Regions from separate parts of the Caballeronia sp. M23-90 genome, predicted to be linked through region 1. Evidence: predicted binding sites of a transcription regulator. Region 1 holds the regulator's gene; each other region holds the start of a gene.

Region 1 (6,573 bases):
GGCGACCAGCATGATCGCCACGCCCGAGAGCACCGACTTGCTCGCCGCCCATACGATCTCGGCCAGCACGATATCGCCGAGCGTCAAAGGTGTATGCATGATCGCTTCCCACGTGCGCTGGACGTGCATACGCGAAAAGCCGGAATACATGGCCTCGAAGCTCGCCGACATCATCACGCTCGACGCAACCGTGCCCGCCGCCAGGAACGCGATGTACGAAACACCGTCCACATGACCGACCATCAGTCCGAGCCCGAGGCCCAGGCCGAACAAATAGATCATGGGATCGGCGAGATTACCGAACATCGACGCAATCGCGAGTTTCTTCCAGACGAGATAGTTTCGCCGCCAGACCGAAATCCAGTTCGATGCGTTCGCCGGCATGGACGACAGGAACGGTTCGTCCGCGCGCTTCTGTTCGACAGGCCGGGGCGCGCTTGCGGCGCTTGTTTGCGGTTCGCTCGCCATTGCTCAGTCCACCATCTCGCGCCCGGTCAGGCGCAAAAACACATCTTCGAGATTCGCCGGGCGGTGCAGGTAACGCACGCCCGGCCGCCCCTTTACTCGCTGATGCACGGGGGCGGGGTCATCGACGTAACAAAACAGCGTTTCGCCGCTTATTTCCATCCGTCCGACAAACGGCGTGAGTTCGTCCCGCAGTGCTTGCGGATCAGGCCCGTAGATTTCGATGACGTCGCAACCAATCACCCGTTCGATCAGCTCATCGGGTTTGCCTTCCGCCACCTTGCGTCCTTCCTCGATCACGCACAGCCGGTCGCAAAGCCGTTCGGCTTCCTCCATGAAGTGCGTAGTGAGCAGAATCGTCTTGCCGCGCGAGAGCAGCGAGCGCAAACGCTCCCAGATCAGGTGACGCGCCTGGGGATCGAGGCCTGTGGTCGGTTCGTCCATGACCAGAACGTCGGGATCGTTCACGAGCGCGCGGGCGAGCGTCAATCGCCGCTTCATGCCGCCCGACAACTCGCCGACGCGCGCATTCGCCTTGCTTTCCAGCCGCGCAAATTCCAGCAGCGACGGAACCACGGCTTCAATCTCGCGCCCGCTCATGCCGAAATAGCGGCCAAAGATCAGCAGGTTTTCGCGGACGGTGAAATCGGGATCGAGATTGTCGAATTGCGGAACCACACCCACGCGGCGCCGTGCGAAGCGCGCGCGGGATGGAATGGGTTCACTGACCAGATTGATGGTGCCGGCGTCCGGTGCGGCCAGTCCGAGCAGCATCTTGAGCGTGGTTGTCTTGCCAGCGCCGTTCGGCCCCAGCAGTCCGAAACACTCTCCCGGCTGCACGTGGAACGACAAGCCATTGACGACGGTCTTGTCGCCGTAGTGTTTCCGGACATCGATGAACTCGATAGCCGGACTCGCCGGCGCGTGGTCCGCGGCGGGTGTGTCGTCGGGTAACACTGCTGCATCTGCCATGCGTAGGAACTCGGCGTGGGGTCAGGAAACAAGCTGCTTAGTTTAATCGATTGCACCAGCGCGGCGCGTCGCCGCTATTGCCTGCACTGCCGACGCGCATCCGCGCTTGAGTACGGTTGCGCCAAGATTGCGGCAAGAGGCGGTCAATGTCCGGAATGCCCGCCCAGCAAGGAGCCGCAGGCGCTGGCACGCCGCACGCTTGGCGTTTTTCCGACGACGCACATGCATTAGCGTTTTCCATCGTTGCAAGCGATTTGGCAACGCACCATGATGACGGCAACGCCACGCGCGTCGTGATGCCCGATGGCACGGGGCAACACGCGCAATACGTTGAACACTGTTTTTTTCGATGCCCTTTGCTGCCACCAGCAGCGCGGAGAACCACCATGGCAAGCTACCGAAAAATCCTGCTGTGCTACGACGGCTCCCGCGAAGGACGCAAGGCGTTACGCGACGGCGCAAATCTCGCGCTCGAGCTGAAAGCCGAAACCCATCTGCTGGCCGTTGTCGATATGCGTTCGAGCATCGCGCAAAGCGCGGGCCTCCTCACCGACATGGCCTGCGGGCGCTTCGAAGACGCGGCCCGCGACATCCTCCACGAAGGCGTGGATTGGCTGACCGAGCGTGGTGTACATGCCGAGGGTCATTTTGCGTTCGGGCATCCTATCGATGAGATTGCCGGGCTTGCGCAAAGTCTTCAGGTGGATCTGGTCGTGGTGGGACACCGTTGCCGCACCGGGCTGGCGCGGTGGTGGATGGGCGCGGGGAACACGCCGCTGATGGACCGCGTGTCGTGCAGCATTCTGGTGGCCGTGTCGCCGACCGGATCGACGGCCGAGCAGGAAGATGCCGCCCACGCCGCAGTCCCCGTCAAGGCCGAAGTGAGTGTGTGAGGATGCGGGGCGTCAAGGTACCTGAAGCCCGGTTCATCCGTTCAACTCGATGCCGACCAGCTTCCACGAGAACAGGCCGTATCGTTTGAGAATGGCCGAATAGCGCGCGTCACCGGCGCCGTGCCGGTAGTTCACCGTGAACGTGTCGAAGCTTCTGTAACCCGCCGTTGTTTGTGGCGGCTGCTTGGGCGCCGGTTGCGCCGGCGCGCTCGTGACAGGCGGAGATTGCTGTGCGCCGGGTGCCGTGCCAGGTGTGGCGGAATCGGGCGAGGGCGGAGCCGGCGGTTTCTCGCCGGGATCGCCTCGCGGCGGTATGCCGTTCAGGATTGCCGCCACGCCATCCGGCGTTGCGTACGAATCCACGAGTGGACCGATCAGCGCGGCGCCAATCATTGCGCCCAGCAACGCCAGCGGATTGCCGCTTTTATGTACATCGATCTTCCGGGTAAGCAGTTGCCCGACTTGTTCCTTCAGACTCTCTCGCAGCAGCGGAAAATCCACGTACGCGTTCACCGTCTCGGCATCGCGCGTATCGGCGGCGCGTTTCATGCGGTCCAGCGCAATATAAGGTGATGCGTAAAGTAGTCCGAGCGCTGCGACGGCCGCAATTACGATCAGTGCGGTTAGAACGGATTTGCTGATGCGCGACATACGTCAGGGTGCCTTCGTGAGTTCGAGGTGATTGACGACGACCAACTGACAACCAATCTCAATTGACCGCGCCGTCACGAAATCTATCCCTCAAACTCGAACAATCACGAGGATTACCTGAAGGTCACGCAAGAAGACCGCCTTCGACACCCGCGCGTTCTTCGTCGATATAACGGTCGATCATGCGCGAAACCGCTTCAATGTTGCCCACCATGATCACGCGCGATTCGCCGCGATAAACCCGCACGGGCGCACGGCGCTCGGCTTGCGCATGAACCGACGCGCTGAGCGACACCCGTGCAAACGCAGGTTGCCGCGAAGGCAGCACAGGCGGTTCGTCGAACATGTCGGGCGTGTTTGTGTCCTTCCGTATCTTGCAGGAGATCAGCGCGCGCAGATGACGAAAGCGGCCGAACTCGCGGAATTGCCTGAATGAAAGCGGCGACCGTGCTGCGGGCGCGAAAGAAGCTGACGCAGCCGACGAAGCAGATAAAAACGAGGCAGAAAACAGGCGGGCAAATCGTTCCATGATGTTTCTCCGTGAACAATAGGGTGCGCGCCGGTTCATCGCGGATGCGATGTCCGTCACGCTTTATAAGGCCGGAAATTCAACCGCGGCGCGGCTGGTAGCGGGAGCGCCCGCCGCCGCAGAGCGGATCAGAAAGCAGCAATCAAAAGACGAGAATCAGAGCGTGGCCATCAAGTCGGCCGCGCTCGAAGCACATCACAATTCGCCGGATCGGATCAGTCCGACAGCGATACCTTCAAGTGCGAATTCGTCGCTACCCGAAGCCACGAAGATGTTTTCGTAATCGGGATTCTCGGCGATCAGTTCGACGCCGTCCGGGCGACGCTTCCAGCGTTTCACCGTCACGTCGTCACCGAGCCGCGCGACGACGATCTGGCCGTCTTTTGCCTCGTTCTTCTTCTGCACTGCGAGCAGGTCACCGTCGAAGATGCCGGCGTCGCGCATGGAAAGCCCGCGAACCTTCAACAGGTAGTCGGGCTTGCTCGAGAACAGTGCCGGGTCACAAGCGAAGTGCTGCGAGATATGTTCCTGCGCAAGGATCGGGCTGCCTGCAGCCACGCGCCCGACCAGCGGCAGGGACAATTGCATGATGCTCGCGTGCGGCAATGTGAACTGATGCGGTCCGTCATCAGGACCTGGCTGGTTCAGCAACCGGATGCCGCGTGAGGAACCCGCCGCCAGCTCGATCACGCCTTTACGGGCCAGCGCACGAAGATGCTCTTCGGCGGAATTGGCCGAACTGAAACCGAGTTCTGCCGCGATCTCGGCGCGCGTGGGCGGAAATCCCGTGCGCTCGATTGCGCGCTGGATCAGTTCGAACACCTCTTGCTGCCGCGCAGTCAGTTTGCTTGTCTTGGTCACGTGCTTTAGCCCCTTGTCTGGTCCGTCATCCACTGTATGGATGAACAGATGCCTGTAGTTTTATACAGTATTCGCCGCTTTTCAAGCTTTACTTTAAGTTCGGCGTCGTCCAGACCACACAGAGGGCGAAAACAGGCTGCTCCAACACCCGTTTACCGGTCGCAACGCCGCTGCCAGCCTCCATTAGCACTTTTTGATCTAAAAACATGAAGAACAATTATTTTTAATAATGAAAGGCCGTCGATAGACTCAGCCCATCGAACACCATAAGACGGAGAACGGGGAATGTTGAGTCGTAGATCGGGGTGGGGCGTGCGTGCCAGGAAACTGCTCGCAACGGCGGTTATCGGGGCTGCGTCGGGAATCGGGATGATCGCGCAAGCGCACGCCGATACGTCGTTTCTCAACGTGTCGTACGACCCGACGCGCGAGCTGTATCAGGACTTCAACCAGGCTTTTGGCAAGAAATGGAAGGCCGAGACCGGCGAGACGGTCACGTTCAAGCAGTCGCACGGTGGGTCGGGCGGTCAGGCGCGCTCGGTTCTGGATGGCTTGCAGGCTGACGTGGTAACGCTGGCGCTGGCTTATGACATCGATGCATTGTCGGCCAAGGGTCTGGTCGCGCAGGACTGGCAGAAGCGTTTGCCGGACAACGCGTCGCCTTATACATCGACTATCGTGTTCCTCGTTCGTAAGGGCAACCCCAAGCAGGTCAAGGACTGGCCGGATCTGCTGAAGCCGGGTGTATCGATTCCAAGGCGCAAAAGACGCATTTCGCCGATGGCGGCGTGTTCGATTCGATCTATCAGCCGCAGTAATAGCGGCGAGTTTCAAAGCATGAAGCACAGCATCGCCTGCGTTGATCCGCTCGCGATGCTGTAGTCGTAAGAAGCCACAAAAAACCAGCAACACCACCACGGCCGCACAGACGGTCAGAACCCCGAAGCGCCGTTCCCCGCGACGCAACGGTACTGGATGATGGACGCATGACAACTTTCACTTTCCGCAAGCCCAGCGCGCTGCCGGGCTTCGGCCTGACGCTCGGCGTCACGGTGGCGTATCTGAGCCTCGTGGTGCTGATTCCGCTCGCCGCGACCTTTGCCAAGACGGCCACCCTCGACTGGACAACGTTCGTGCGAGCCGTCACGTCGCCGCGTGTGCTGGCGTCGTATCGGCTGACATTTTCGGCCGCGCTCGGCGGCGCGCTGATCAACGCCGTGTTCGGCTTTCTGGTCGCCTGGGTGCTGGTCCGCTATACGTTTCCATTCAAGCGGATCGTGGACGCTGTAGTCGATCTGCCGTTTGCGTTGCCTACCTCCGTAGCAGGCATTGCGCTCGCGGCCGTGTATGCGCCCAATGGCTGGATTGGACAATTTCTCGCGCCGCTCGGGCTCAAAGTGGCGTTTACGCCGCTGGGCGTGCTGGTGGCGCTGACGTTCATCGGCTTGCCGTTCGTGGTGCGGACCGTGCAGCCGGTGCTCGAAGACTTCGAGCGCGAACAGGAAGAAGCCGCCGCGTGCCTTGGCGCGACTCGCTGGCTGACGTTTCGCCGCGTGGTCCTGCCGTCGCTGTTCCCCGCGCTTCTGACCGGCTTCGCGCTTGCCTTCGCGCGTGCGCTGGGCGAGTACGGGTCGGTGATTTTCATCGCGGGTAATGTGCCGATGAAATCCGAAATCACATCGTTGCTGATCATCACGAAGCTCGAACAGTACGACTATGCCGGGGCGACCGCGATTGCGGTCGTGATGCTGTGCGTGTCCTTCTTGATGCTGCTCCTGATTAACACGCTGCAATGGTTCCTCCAGCGGCGCACCAGCCGCGGCGGAGCGGGTCCCGCGCCGGCGCTGGCCGGTTCACTGCATGTCGATGGAGCCAAAGCATGAGCAGCGTCGACCAGAAAGCGGCGGATCTCGGGGCGCTGCGTGCCATCGAACACAAGCTCGATCCCGTTACCGAATCGCGCGCCGTGCGCTGGATCCTGACGACGATCGCGCTGATCTTTCTCGCGCTGTTTCTCGTCGTGCCGCTTGCCGCCGTGTTTGCGCAGGCCTTTGCGAAGGGCGTGGCGTATTACTTCGATTCGTTGAAGGACCCCGATGCGTGGTCCGCCATCAAGCTCACGTTGATCACGGCGGCCATTGCCGTGCCGCTGAACGTTGTGTTTGGACTCTGCGCTTCGTGGGCGATCGCCAAGTTCGAGTT
Region 2 (6,573 bases), on a different contig from region 1:
GCGCAAATACGGAATTAAAGCCATCGAGCAATTCGTTGTAAAAAACGAGCCCGCGGACTGGATGAAAAATCCGATCGTTGTAGAGCGCGTGCAGTCGGGCTGAATGATCCATCAAAAGCATGGTTTCTGCTGTTGCGATTAGCCCATCAACCGCGTAGCGCTTCAGCAATTGACTACTTGGCCGCGTGAAAAGTTGCTCGCCGAACATCTGCAAGGTCAGTTGCAGAATCTCTCGTGCGGGAGGCGTGAGCTCCGGCGACGCCATAAGCAGTGCAAGACTGGGTGTGGTTGGACCTTCGACGTTGAACGAATCTACGCCAACCACATCGAGCCTGAGTCGGGATATGGGTCCTGGGTATCCAAGTATCACCAGTCGGGCGCGGTGATAAAGACCATCAATCGAAGCCTCCTCGGTGTTGTCAGGGGATTCCAAAACCTACTCCTGCAAAGGGTCCGGTGCGAAACAGCGTTATTTTGCCATCGAAACGCAGGTGTGATAATACCGATTATCACACCTGGGCCGACCGAAGCGGAGCGCTTTCGAGTTCAAGACGACGTTGGGGAAGCGCGCGGGCATGGCAGGGCGGCGTCGCCACGCTGATGTCGGTCGGCGTCACGATTGCCCGTGTTTGCAGGTGCGCGGTCCGACGCGCTAAGGTGCGGGCTTCACTCACTGAACATCGCTATTAGCGATCGGTAGGAAGAAGACCGGGCGGCAAGCCACCCAGCACAATTGTTCCGGTGCCGGTCCGCCATGTTCGAGGCCGTCAAGGCGTTTAAGAATGCAGTGAACGCGCCGTGGCGAAGCCGGGACCATGTAGATGTTGACTAGGACCATTGGCGGGGGAAATGAAGGGGTAGATAATTAGGGCTATGTACCCCTTCATTTGGCTGCATGCGCGTTCGATGCCGTCCAAGTCGGCCTCGCAAAGCGGGGACGGCCCGTAACAGTGGGCGCTCGCTGTGCCGTCGCAGAGAAAAGCTTCGCGACGTCCAGGTGAACGGGTATGGGCCGCCGAGCGCCGGCCCGGTCAGCAGCTACGGCTGAGGGTGGCCTTGTGCTTCGCTATTAACAATCAGACGGCTTGCGGCTACCGTGGTCGACTGTTGCGTTTGAACGCCGGTGTGCGGTAGGGTGCCGTTTTAAGCGGAGAAGCGAAATCATGAATAAGCAGGACCTAATCGACGCCGTAGCTGGATCTACGGGAGAGAGTAAAGCCGCAACGGGCGTGACCATCGACGCCATCCTTGATGTCGTGACGAGCGCGGTCACCAAGGGCGACGTCGTGCAGTTGATCGGCTTCGGAACTTTCTCGATGGGGGCGCGCTCGGCACGCGTCGGTCGCAACCCAGCCACCGGCGCCGAAATTCAAATTCCGGCCGCGAAGACGGTCAAGTTTACAGCGGGCAAGGCGTTTAAGGACGCCGTGAACGTTTAGTCGCTGCGGCCGCCATCATTTGGAGGAGCGTCGGCGGTGGCCGTCGATCAGAATAACTGATGACCAAGCGGCAGCAGATCGACCCATTCACCGCTGCGCGGCGCTCAACACCTGAAGTGTTCGTTCGCGTTCTGTTTGGCGAACCCGGGGCATCTAGTGATCCTCTTGCTCGAACTTCAATAAGGCAGAAGCAGCAATCTGGCGCGCTAATCAATGGGCTTCCTGGCCGAGCGACTTAGCTCGGTGCGACTCGGTGTGACGCGGTCGAAGGATCCTGGCGCTGCACGACAAGCATTCCGCCGTAATCCCGACGCACCGGATGGAAAAGGCAACAGTTAATTGTCGTGTTTGAGAAAGATAACTTTCCTCGGCTATCTGCACGCTGAACATGTCTTTAACTGCGGCGCTCTAGACGAACGATGATGATCAGTCGCTCTCTTTCGGTTGACCGAATTCGGGACCAAAGGGGTCGGTCAATCGATCGCGGTGCGAGCGTCGCGTCCATTACCGAACGTCCCTACTTCTTAAATTACTGTATAAATACACAGTAGCAAGTTTATATCGCGAAAGTACGACTGCGGAAATTGTGGTCGTTGCTTGCGAATAGGGGAGACACAAAAGAAGCAAGGCTATTTCGTAGTAGCCGCTGGAAGCCCGATAAAATCGCAACCAAACTGGGAGGTCGACTAATGAGCGGTGGGCAAAGCAAGATTGAGTGGACCGAACGCACGTGGAACCCAACCGTAGGCTGCACGAAAATCTCTAAGGGCTGCAAGAACTGCTACGCTGAAGGCATGGCGAAGCGGCTACACGCTATGGGCACTCCTGGCTACGAGAACGGCTTCAGGCTGAATATTCTGCCGAGTCGCCTCGATGAGCCGTTAAAGCGCAAGAGTCCGACGGTGTACTTCGTCAACTCAATGTCCGACCTGTTTCACCGCTCGGTCCCGGACGCCTACATCACGCAGGTGTTCGACTCGATTCGAGCATGTCCGCAGCACACCTTCCAGATTCTCACGAAGCGCGCAGAGCGCTTGGCGAGCTACTGCAGTCGTCGAGATGTTCCGGCAAACGCCTGGCTTGGCGTGACCGTTGAGGACCGCAAGTATGGGGTGCCTCGCATCGACGAGCTGCGCGAGCTTGAGGGGGGCGTGCGCTTCCTGTCGGTCGAGCCTCTTTTGGAGGACCTTGGCATCTTGAATCTTGAAAACATCGACTGGGTCATCGTCGGTGGTGAGTCCGGGCCGAAGGCGCGTCCGATGCGCGAAGAATGGGTGCGAAACGTCAAGGGCCAGTGCGAGGAGCAGGGAGTTAGATTTTTCTTCAAGCAGTGGGGCACGTGGGGCTGCGACGGCGTACGTCGCTCAAAGGGCGCGAACGGCAGGCTCCTCGAAGGACGTACCTGGGACGACATGCCCGACCGCGTGCTGCTTACGTGAAGAAGCGTCGCTGTGGCGAGTATTCGATGATGTCGGAGGCTTTGTACTGCTTTGACGGCCGCCGCATTTTGTCGTCCTTGTTTGACACCACGATACTGCCGGAGGCGTGCAAGCCCCGTATAACCATTTGCAGCCGAGCTTCGTCGGCGATGGTGTTGGAAATATGGTCGGTGAGTAATTGGCGAACGGTGAGCGGCTGCTGTCGGCCTGATAGAACTCGGCCGAGGTCGTCCTTCAATGTCTCGATGCAGAGCTCGGCTCCCCCTGCATCGAAGAGGATGGACTGACCGGTATATTGCTCGTCCCGTTTCGGGTCGTAGCCAAGCATGAAGAGCCCCGGCTCGAGTTCGTGTCCGAACTCGCTCGAGTGCTCCCAGTGCAGCGATTTCATTACATCGTGGGCCTTGTATTGCTGCGACAAGTGCACAAGCCAGTAGCTCCAAGGATTTGACGAGTCTGGCCGAACAAAGAAAAGCGTCATATATGGCGCGCCCGTTTCCGCTTTGATGCCATGCGCGACATAGCGCTGGAGCGCTGCCCGTCCAGACTCCGCCTTAATTTGCCCTAGCTGTTCCCAAGGGATGTACTGCTCGATGCCAATGCTGCGAACCGCCTTCCGATTTGCTTCTCTGTCGCTGATGTAGGTGAGGAGTGAGTCAACATTGAAGGTCATGATAACTTCTGCGTTCGGTAGCTCAGTCATCAGCCAACGAAGCTTGTCCATCGGAACTGCGTTGTAGCTGTACTGATCGAGGAGGAAAATCGCCCGGCAACCGCCTCGACGCGACTTGATGCGCTCCACGATTTTTGGCAGCTCGTCCAGAAAGCCAGCGTTTAGCACTTTAGACCGCTCGAAGTCCAGCTGCGAGATAGCGCCTTCAGCTCGCCGTTTTTCTAAATGTTGAAGGAGATACGCCGCAGACTCCCGCTTTTTCTCAACGAAGAAAAATTCAGCATCGACCTCGCGCAAAGCGCGCCGACCAACGTTCAAGTTGGCACGCGCCATATATGCGCCTCGCATCATAAGCAATGGCGTGCCGTCGACGGACTCGACCTTCTCGTTAAGGTATTCCCCGCCACCAGCAAACCCATCCACTAACGTCAATGTTAGCTTGGGCATGGTCGGCAGACTCATCAGAGTTTCGATGTATTGCTGCACATACTGTTCGACGATCGAATGCTTGACGGCACTGTGCTGATCGAGAATCGGCGGATGATGCCCGACCTGCCAGAAATACTTATCTTCTGTCTTCGCCATTTTTTGGTGTAATAGGCCCTTTTTAGTCTCCGAAAGATTATCAGGTTTCAGAAAATATTTCGGAATAACGGCATACTATTGGAGCTCCTCACTGAGCCCCCAATCTGAGAAAACATGGCCAAGAAAAATGACGATAAGGTTGTCATCGACCCGGCCGATGGTCTACCGGTCATGAAGGTCGGTCCGTGGTCGGAAGACAAGCATGTTGCGCTGTGCCGTTATGTCGACGCGGCTCGGAAGGCTCGGGCAAAATGGCCTTATGCCTCGTTTATTGACCTATTTTCTGGTCCTGGACGGGTCTTGAATCGTGAATCGGGGGTAATCTGTGACGGGGGCGTGCTGTCTGCGTGGCGCATGTCAGAACGCGGTGGAGTGCCGTTCAGCGAGATACACATTGCCGACGCCGATGCTGAAAGCGTGGAGGCTTGTGCTGCACGACTTCGCGGCGCGGGTGCCAAAGTGCAGGCATACGTCGGTAACGCGTCCACGACTGTTGACTCGGTACTTGAAAGGCTTCCCCGAGGGCTACATTTCGCCTTCCTCGACCCATTCAGCATCGAGCACCTCGGCTTTGAGATTATTCGCAAGCTTGCCGCTCGACCGAACATCGACCTTTTGATTCATTTCAGCGTAATGGACGTCCAGCGAAACATCGGTGGCGACTTCAATCTGGCCAGCTCGAGATTGGATGCGGCCGCACCGGGGTGGCGCAGAAGCCTGCGGTTAAAAGAGGTTCCCAAGCGCGAACAAGTCGGTGAATATCTGGACTATTGGGAATCGCTGGTGACAGATCTGACCAAAATGCAGGTTGCCCAGTCCAAGCCGTTATTCGTCAACATGAAAAAGGGGCCGTTGTATCGCCTAATCCATCTCGCTCGTCATCCGCTAGCGACGAAGCTTTGGGATGACGCTGCGTTGCCGACGTCGCGCCAGCAAACCCTGCCCGGAATGTGAATACCTGATGTGTCGATACAGGTGTTGTTGTTGAACGTTAATTCTGCCAGTTGTGTCGATATATACGCTAGCGGGAAAACCGCGTGGGGCAAAGTAATGTTGCGCTACGACCTTCGAATCTGGCTTCGACACGCCGCAGAATTCCAGATAGCTCGTTGCGAAGAGGCGAAGATCCCCTTGGAGCCGCATATGTTCAGCGCTACAGTTCGCTCCAAACCGGTTTTCTTCTCAGCAACCACGGTCTCAATCTTGGCCTTGCCCGCGGCATCGGAGATCAGCGCATGACGGTATAAGAGAATACGGATCTCAGTGATCGGACACATCTTCCGAGGGTGAAAACTATCGACTCATCCAGTATTATCGAAGTATGCAACGCGTAAAAATCCCATGTCAAAAGAAACTCCAATAGCACCTATTCTCGTGGATGTTTTAGTCATTGGCGGCGGACAATCAGCGCTTGCCACAGCCTACTTCTTGCGCCGAGCGGCCGTCAGTTATCAGGTCCTGGATGATCAACCGACTCCCGGCGGCGCATGGCAGCACGCTTGGGATTCACTTAACCTGTTTTCGCCGGCGCAATGGAGTTCACTTCCTGGCTGGTTGATGCCGTCAACGCCAGACGAGTATCCGTCGCGCGATCACGTTGTTCGATACCTAGCCCAATACGAGGAGCGCTATGACATCCCGGTGCATCGTGGTGCTCGGGTGATCTCGGTGTCTCGTGAGGACGACGGGCTGCTTGTCTCGACGGATGATCAGCAATGGCTTGCTAAGGCAGTCGTCAGCGCGACCGGAACATGGAACTGTCCGTACATTCCGACGTATCCAGGGCAAGAGAGATTCAAAGGCATCCAAGTGCATTCGGCGCAATACGCGAGCCCGGAGCCGTTCAGGGGAAAGGATGTGCTGGTGGTCGGCGGAGGTAACTCGGGAGCACAGATCCTAGCCGAACTATCACACGTCTGTAACACGACGTGGGTCACAGTGGAGGAGCCGACTTTTCTGCCAGATGACGTTGATGGACGCGTTCTTTTTGAACGCGCGACGCAGCGGTGGAAAGCACGAGCAGAGGGTAGGCCCGATCCGTTCCAGAGCGGCGGCCTCGGCGACATCGTTATGATTCCGGCTGTTCGGGAAGCTCGCGAACGCGGTGCTATGCACGCAGTGCGGCCGTTCTCCAAGTTCGTCGATGACGGCGTTGTCTGGCCAGATGGCGCGCCCTCGCATGTTGACGCGGTATTGTGGTGTACGGGCTTTCGACCTGCACTGAAACACTTAGCACCGCTGCACCTCATAAATGATGTTGGCCGAGTGGATGTGATCGATGGCCGAGCAACGCAGGAGCCCAGGCTTTGGCTGGTGGGATATGGTGAGTGGTGCGGTTTCGCCTCAGCAACACTCATCGGTGTCACGCGAACTGCAAGGTCGACCGGCGCACAAATTACCGAGTATTTGAACTCATTTCGATAAGGAAATTTATGCG
Region 3 (6,573 bases), on a different contig from region 1:
ACAAAAGAAGGGCACTAATCTGACAAACAGATAGCTTGCGAAACTAACTCCGGATACCTCTATATCGATGCCCCTCTCGGCTCTCAAACCACACAGCAATTCGGCCATCATCCGGAAAATGCTCAAGGAGATTGAGGCTGCGTTCTCAGCGGGGGCTTCACGGAAAGACGTGTGGAGTACGCTGCGCCATGAAGAGGGCTTGTCGTGCAATTTTGGAAGCTTTGCAAAAGCGCTGTTGAGGGCGCGACAGCGGAACCAAGCGACACTTTCCGTCCCCCTTCCAGAGCAAGCAGGTACAAGTGCTTTTAAGGACCCGTTAGCAAGTCGCCCGGGCCGTAAGGGTGATGAATTTAACGAACAAAAGGGTTCGGACGAATCAGGAACAAACAATAAAACTGAAGTCGCGGCGAGACCAGACCGCATCAAAACCGAGAAGGATTTTAGGGACATTCGCGAAAGCACAGATTTCACTGGCCTAGACACAAAATACGAGTGAGGACGATATGAAAATCGCCGTGTTGAATTACAGCGGCAGCGTTGGTAAGACTGTCACTGCACATCACCTGTTAAAACCCCGTATGCCGAATGCCGCATTTTACGCGGTCGAAACCATCAATCAATCCGCGAGCGATTTGGGAGCGGCGGAGGTCGAGCAATTACGAGGCAAGGATTTCGGCGCCCTACTGGAATCTCTGATCTTGGAAGATGATGCGATCATCGATATCGGCGCGTCCAATATCGAAGTCTTTATGCAAGCGATGTCGCGCTATGCCGGCTCCGCCGCCGAATTCGACCTGTATGTTATTCCAGTCACGTCTGAACAGAAGGCGTGGCAGGAAAGTCTTAAGACCGTTGAAGCTCTGCTAGGTATCGGTGTTGCCAGTGAAAGAATCAGACTGTTACCCAATCGCATCCAAAATGACCCGACCGAAGAAATACCGGCAATCTTCAATTACGTTAAGAAGATGAAGAAAGGCTGGGTCAATCCGAACGCTTTCCTATTCGAGAGCGAGATTTACGAGTATCTAGCGGCTAAAAAAATCGGGTTTGACACGTTGATTGACGACAGCGCCGATTATCGGACCTTGGCAAAGACGGAAACAGACCCGGATAAGCGCCGCGAGTATGCACGCATGTATCGCTGGACGCAGTTGGCCATTCCCGTGAGAAATAACCTCGATGAGGCCTATGCGGCGCTGGTGGAGTGACGATGGACAAGCCGCCCACAAAAGAAGAGCTGATATTCGACTGGTTCTTGGGAGAAGCGAAGGAGATTTCACAGTCGCTCGAAAAGAGTCAGGCCGAGTCGATTGCTACTGCTGAGCGGCTTGAATCCGCTAAAGCCGATCTGTCCAAGACGCTGAACGCAGCCACTCACGAATTGGTCGCGGCCCATCATGAACTGCGTCGCCACATGGCGGTAGTTCAGGCCGATCAAGGAAAGCTTATTGTGGGCATCCCGAACGCGGTCCGCAAAGCGGCGACCATTGGGCAACGACACATGATGGTGGTCGCCACTTTGTGCGCGGGTATCGGTGGATTTGTAGGAGCGGCGGCGGCGCTGCTGGGGGCCTATCTGTTGCGCCGATGAAGCAACGCAGTGGGCGAGCGGCGATCCATCATAAGCTTAGGACAAGGCATGTTGCACGTGAAAAACCACTTAGGCGCAGCCTAAGTGGTCCGTGGATCACTTCTGCTTCGCGGGACCTAATCCGCGATATCCTCTAGCGACGTTGTGTCGTCAAGATCATCGTCATCGGGTGAGTCGCCGTCGTGGTCGTTACATGGGTCGGCCTTCCATGCATTCGGTACTTCCCTATTGGTGAGGACTTCCGGGAGCCAACCGGTCGATGCAAGCCGGAGTTCGGCAGCTTCGGCAGCCGCATCTTTTTTCATCGCGCCGAGCGGCGCGGCAGCATCAGGTGACACGGCGGTCGCGACAACATCCGCGATACGCGATTTCGAGACGTGGTTTAGGTAGCCCTCCCGCGTAGGCGTCCAGTATTTCGCCATATCGAGGTTGAGGATACCGCTGAGGGCATTGACAGGGTGTGCACTATCAGTCGCGCTTACGCTGTCGAGCGTCGCTGCTACACAAAACGCAAACAGATTCGCCATCACGTCATCGTTCTGCATCAACAGCCACAGTAAAAGGCCGCCGATGTTTGCTGGCAGCATCGCCGACCACTTGGCGCGCTCCGCTTCAATTTCCTTCCACGCGATGCTTGCAGCCATGTCATCGGCTTCGCGAAGCAGCTTGTCATGCGAGCAAGTCACCTGCACCTCCAGCGTGCGTTCGCCGTAAATGTACCCGTAACGATCCGAGAAAATCGTTGGAATCATCCGGTGCATCAGAATGGCAAGGGCGACGCTTGGGTTTGCGGCAAGCTCGGCCTGAACAGCGGCGGTCCGGTGCGCTGTGAGGCGACGGCACAGCTTTTCGCTGTGCAACAGCTTTTCCTTCTTCTCGGGCGCGAAATCAACGGCATCCGTTCCCGCGTCACGTGCCGCAGCCACTTTATCCTCCGGTCTTACGTAGCCCCGCTCGACGACTACTTCTCCCGTGTGATTTAAAAATACGAATGCACCCCCGCTCGCCAGTTGCTCTGGCCTCCACGTCTCAAGACGTTCGACGTATTGATCACATGCTTCACTGGCTGCGGTCGCGGCCTCATCAAGCGCATCGCGCTTGTCGTCATCCTCCTTGATCGACTCGTCGTGGTAGTAGGCATCAAGCGACTTTATTGCCTTGTCGCGAGCCTTTTTAAGCTTGGCAAACTCGCTAGCTTCTTTCTTGGTCATGTCACGGGAGTGCGACGACAGCCGTCCATACGCGCTCAGTTCGTTGTAATCCCGCTTGATGCGAGTTTCGACCCACTTCCATCCTTCCTCGCTGACAGTTTGGGCAATCGCGACGAGTCTTTCGGTCGCGAGGCGTTGAAGCAAGCCTGCGTCCGCGATGTATCCTGCATTGTCCGAGTCGCTGAAAAGGTCACGACGCACGAAACCGCCAGCGGCTTCATACGCGTCAAGCGTGACGAACGCGACAAGTGGATTGTTGCGCACGTCGATTTCTTCGCTAGTGATCGCGGCGCGCAACTGATGCGGATCGCGCAACCATGATTGCGCGGCGTCGAACCACAAGCGCTCCTGCAAGCCGTGGTCGTCCGTGAGCGCGAGCGCGATCACTTGGTCGGTCGTCATGCCATCATCACGGTACACGTCTAAGAGCTTGGGCGACACGTTTGCGATTTTGAGTCGGCGTTGCACCGTTAGAACTGGCACCGAAAAGAGAGCCGCGATGTAGTCTGCACTCTTTCCCTCTTCGATAAGCAGTCGGAATGCCATGGCCTGATCCGCCCCATGCATCGAGTCTCGGGAAAAATTCTCGATCAAAGAGGTCGCAACTGCTTCGGCCTCGGTGACGACCTTGACCGGGATGGGTTCATCCGCGCCAATCGTCCCCCGCTCGGCCATCAATTGAAGCGCGGCCAGTCGGCGCTGACCGGCACACACACACAATTTCGGTTTTTTGCCGCGCGCGCCCTTCATCGGGTGCGCAACCAGATTTTGCAGTAGACCTTTCGCAGCGATGCTATCTGCGAGACCGTCAATTCCTGTCGCCACTTTCCGGCGGACGTTGTGCGGTGACGGGCTCAGGCGCGATAGGGCAACCTGTTCGATTTTCGTATCGCCGCCAAAGGTAGTTTCCAGCAGCGATCCAGATACTTCAATAGATGCGACATCATCGGTCACTTCGATTTCAAAAATACGATCTTCCATTTTTCAGACTCCTGAAATAGGCCAGAACAAGATAAAAACGAGGTGCCCGAGCCACACTCGGAGCGTTTTCTGGCCGGTTAAAAAAGAGGTGGAAAAGAACCGAGCGGCATTTGATAACAACCGCTCTGCTATAGCTGCTGGTTAGTCGGCGTCAACACTGACTGCAGAAAAGCCAGCGCCACACTGGCGGCTGTAGCCGTCATCGTGCGTAACGAATTTCTTCGCGGCCGTGGCACTTGCGTTCACTTTGAGACGGTCTGTATGCTTGTCGAGCGCAGCATGAATCATGGTTTGAACGCTGCTCGAGCCATCCCAGTGAACTCCCTGAAGCTGCACGCGGTAAAGCTCGCCCGAGCGGAACTGTTCAACGGTTGGCTTGCTCACCCGGCTTTCTTTGAAGTTGCCCGCATAGCGACGCGAGAGGTAATCAATTGCTCGCTGGATCGCGGCGTCACTGTAGTGGCGGCTGGTCGTGATGTAGTCCGCGCCGAAGTGCACTTGCTGGCCGTCCATCATGTGATGAATCGAGCCTTGATAATCGATCGAGCCGTCGAAGTAAGCGGCCTTGAATCCACGCGTGATTGATTCAACCTGCGCGGGGTTCGGACCATCTGTCCAGCTAACGCTGATCGATGCACCTCCGCTGTAAGCGCTGCTGCGCACTGAAAACTTCGCTCCCGAAAAAGCTTCTTTCAGCGATTGACGAATCAACTTTGCGGTTTCAGCACAGGTGAAATACTTGGTGGTCATGATGTGGTGTCCTAAGGTATGTGCTGACAATCATTCGGGTGTCACGCTGACGTTCCACCACTGCTGACCGTCGTGTTCCACGCGAATCCGCGAACCGGTCATGACGACCTCTCGCAAGTCGCCTTTCACATATGCCCTTGGGTGAGCCTCGGGAGGTGCGGAGGGAACGTCCGCTGGTTAGTGGGGTTGTTTGTGTGGGTGGTCGTTGCGCTCATAAATCCCTCCTTTGTCTGCCGTTCAGTTTCATCTGCTCTTCGGAGCCGCCTCGGCGCATGATTTGCACGGGGCGGATTCGGTGCAAGGGCGCGCCCGGAAGCCGCAGCGAAGCACAGCCGCAGGCGAGCATCGAACGGGTGAGGACGCGGCGAAGCGAACCCTTGTGCCGAATCCGGCTCGTGCTATGCGTCGATTAAGGGGCGGCTCTGATGGGCAGCTGAAATGCGCTTTGAACGGCAGACAGAGGATGGAGCGCGACAATGCGCTTCCCACACAAGCAACCCCACGCGCGGGAGCCATCAGGCTCTCGCGCTCTCTGGCGCGACGCGCCACTGTTCAAGGGTGGGTGAGCGGAAAGCGATTGGTTTGTAACTGGGTCGGTCCCCCGTCAGCCTAATTTTCGCGTTTTCAAATTCCGCGTTCTGGCATCCGCGATCCGGTGTACGATACTGTATGGATATACAGTGCTCGCTATGAACGCCCTACCGAAAGACATCGAATCGCTACACCCAAGTCTTTGGCGAGGGACGCAATTGGCGCGTGCCCATGGGCGGACCGTAGACACGGGTTACGCAGCGCTATCAGCCGAGCTGCCTGGCGGCGGCTGGCCGTTGGGAACCATGACCGAGCTGCTTTTACAGCAGCCGGGCATCGGCGAAATGCGCCTGCTGGGTCCTGCCATGGCGGCGGTATCGGATAAGCGCTCGATTGCACTGATCGCCCCGCAGCAGGTCCCCAATGCGCACGGTTACGCCTTTATGGGCATTGATCCAGGCAAGCTGATGTGGCTGAAGGCAGTTAAATCATCCGATGCGCTGTGGAGCGCGGAGCAGATCCTGAGAGCAGGCAGCTGCGGTGCACTCGTGCTCTGGCAGCAACATATTCGCGCCGAGTCGCTCAGGCGCCTGCTGCTGGCGGCGCAGAGCTCCGAGATGCTGTTTGTTGTCATGCGGCCGCTGGCGCGTGCCCAGGACTCGTCGCCTGCGTCACTTAGGCTTGCGGTTCGGGCCGTCGCTGAAGGCGTCGCCGTCGAACTGATCAAGCGCAAAGGTCCCGCTGCGCCGGCGCCGATTATGGTCAAACTCTCTCCGTCGCCCAACTTGATCAGCGAGCATCGTCGCGTCCAGCGGCGCACGGTCGAGCTGCCCGCGCCCGCGGTCGAGCACGCCGCGATCACCGAATAGTTCGTACCGAGATCGATGCGATGCCCAAAACCCTCCCTGAGTTCGCACCACTAAGCCCAAAGGAACTCCGTTCGCTCTGGAAAAAATACCGAGGCAACGAAGATATCGAGCGGCTCGTGTTGGAAGTTCAGTTCAGCCGGGGTGTAATCAACGAAGTCGACGACTACTTCAAGATCATTCATCGCACATGGCGGCAGGAAAATCTGGGTGAATTGATCGCGCTCGAAAAATTGCGGGTTGTGTTGGTCAAGCAGCACCTGCGCCAGACCGTCCTCGCCGAGATCAAGCCGGCGCCCAAGGGAACGAAGCCATCTGAGCCACCCGAGCCCGAACCTGCATTGGTCGACTGACGGGGGCCCATGACGCACATCGAGGCGGGTTCGATAAATGTTGGAACTACAACGACTTATGGGCTTTCAAGTGATGTTGTCCACAACGCTGTCCACAAATTGTGTGGACAACTTCGTGGGCTCGGTATCGTGGCGAGGATCAGTCAGTAATAGCAAACTTGTCGCGATCCTGGCCCGCGATCCAGCGAGGGGGCTTGCCGCGACCGCTCCAGGTCGCGCCTGATGCTGGATCCCGATATTTCGCAGCGACAGGCGCCGATTGCTTCCGCGGGCCGCGGCTACTGCGTGGC

Evidence for each region. Region 1 encodes LexA, which represses DNA repair genes until DNA is damaged. Its sites were predicted from a motif close to ACTGTATNNNNATACAGT; they were not measured.
Region 2: ACRXB1_RS00375 (DUF5131 family protein) is a predicted target of LexA. The motif match lies at 1,971-1,988, and genes of this name have one in related genera.
Region 3: imuA (translesion DNA synthesis-associated protein ImuA) is a predicted target of LexA. The motif match lies at 5,198-5,215, and genes of this name have one in related genera.

What each region holds. Positions count from the first base shown of each region.
Region 1 covers NZ_JBSIPA010000145.1:1,460-8,032, reverse strand. Annotated here, with positions in the region: gene ACRXB1_RS16145 (ABC transporter permease) at 1-384, opposite strand, end outside; gene nodI (nodulation factor ABC transporter ATP-binding protein NodI) at 472-1,437, opposite strand; gene ACRXB1_RS16135 (universal stress protein) at 1,824-2,330, shown strand; gene ACRXB1_RS16130 (DUF2939 domain-containing protein) at 2,364-2,981, opposite strand; gene ACRXB1_RS16125 (hypothetical protein) at 3,106-3,510, opposite strand; gene lexA (transcriptional repressor LexA) at 3,706-4,371, opposite strand; partial or broken gene ACRXB1_RS16115 (sulfate ABC transporter substrate-binding protein) at 4,657-5,124, shown strand; gene cysT (sulfate ABC transporter permease subunit CysT) at 5,358-6,254, shown strand; gene cysW (sulfate ABC transporter permease subunit CysW) at 6,251-6,573, shown strand, end outside.
Region 2 covers NZ_JBSIPA010000001.1:73,667-80,239, reverse strand. Annotated here, with positions in the region: gene ACRXB1_RS00385 (hypothetical protein) at 1-433, opposite strand, end outside; gene ACRXB1_RS00380 (HU family DNA-binding protein) at 1,164-1,439, shown strand; gene ACRXB1_RS00375 (DUF5131 family protein) at 2,129-2,878, shown strand; gene ACRXB1_RS00370 (three-Cys-motif partner protein TcmP) at 2,871-4,136, opposite strand; gene tcmP (three-Cys-motif partner protein TcmP) at 4,251-5,090, shown strand; gene ACRXB1_RS00360 (ArsO family NAD(P)H-dependent flavin-containing monooxygenase) at 5,478-6,560, shown strand; gene arsC (arsenate reductase (glutaredoxin)) at 6,569-6,573, shown strand, end outside.
Region 3 covers NZ_JBSIPA010000110.1:7,586-14,158, forward strand. Annotated here, with positions in the region: gene ACRXB1_RS13650 (hypothetical protein) at 68-496, shown strand; gene stbB (StbB family protein) at 504-1,208, shown strand; gene ACRXB1_RS13660 (hypothetical protein) at 1,211-1,591, shown strand; gene ACRXB1_RS13665 (ParB/RepB/Spo0J family partition protein) at 1,708-3,783, opposite strand; gene ACRXB1_RS13670 (LPD29 domain-containing protein) at 3,925-4,533, opposite strand; gene imuA (translesion DNA synthesis-associated protein ImuA) at 5,223-5,933, shown strand; gene ACRXB1_RS13680 (hypothetical protein) at 5,954-6,283, shown strand; partial or broken gene ACRXB1_RS13685 (H-NS family nucleoid-associated regulatory protein) at 6,423-6,539, opposite strand.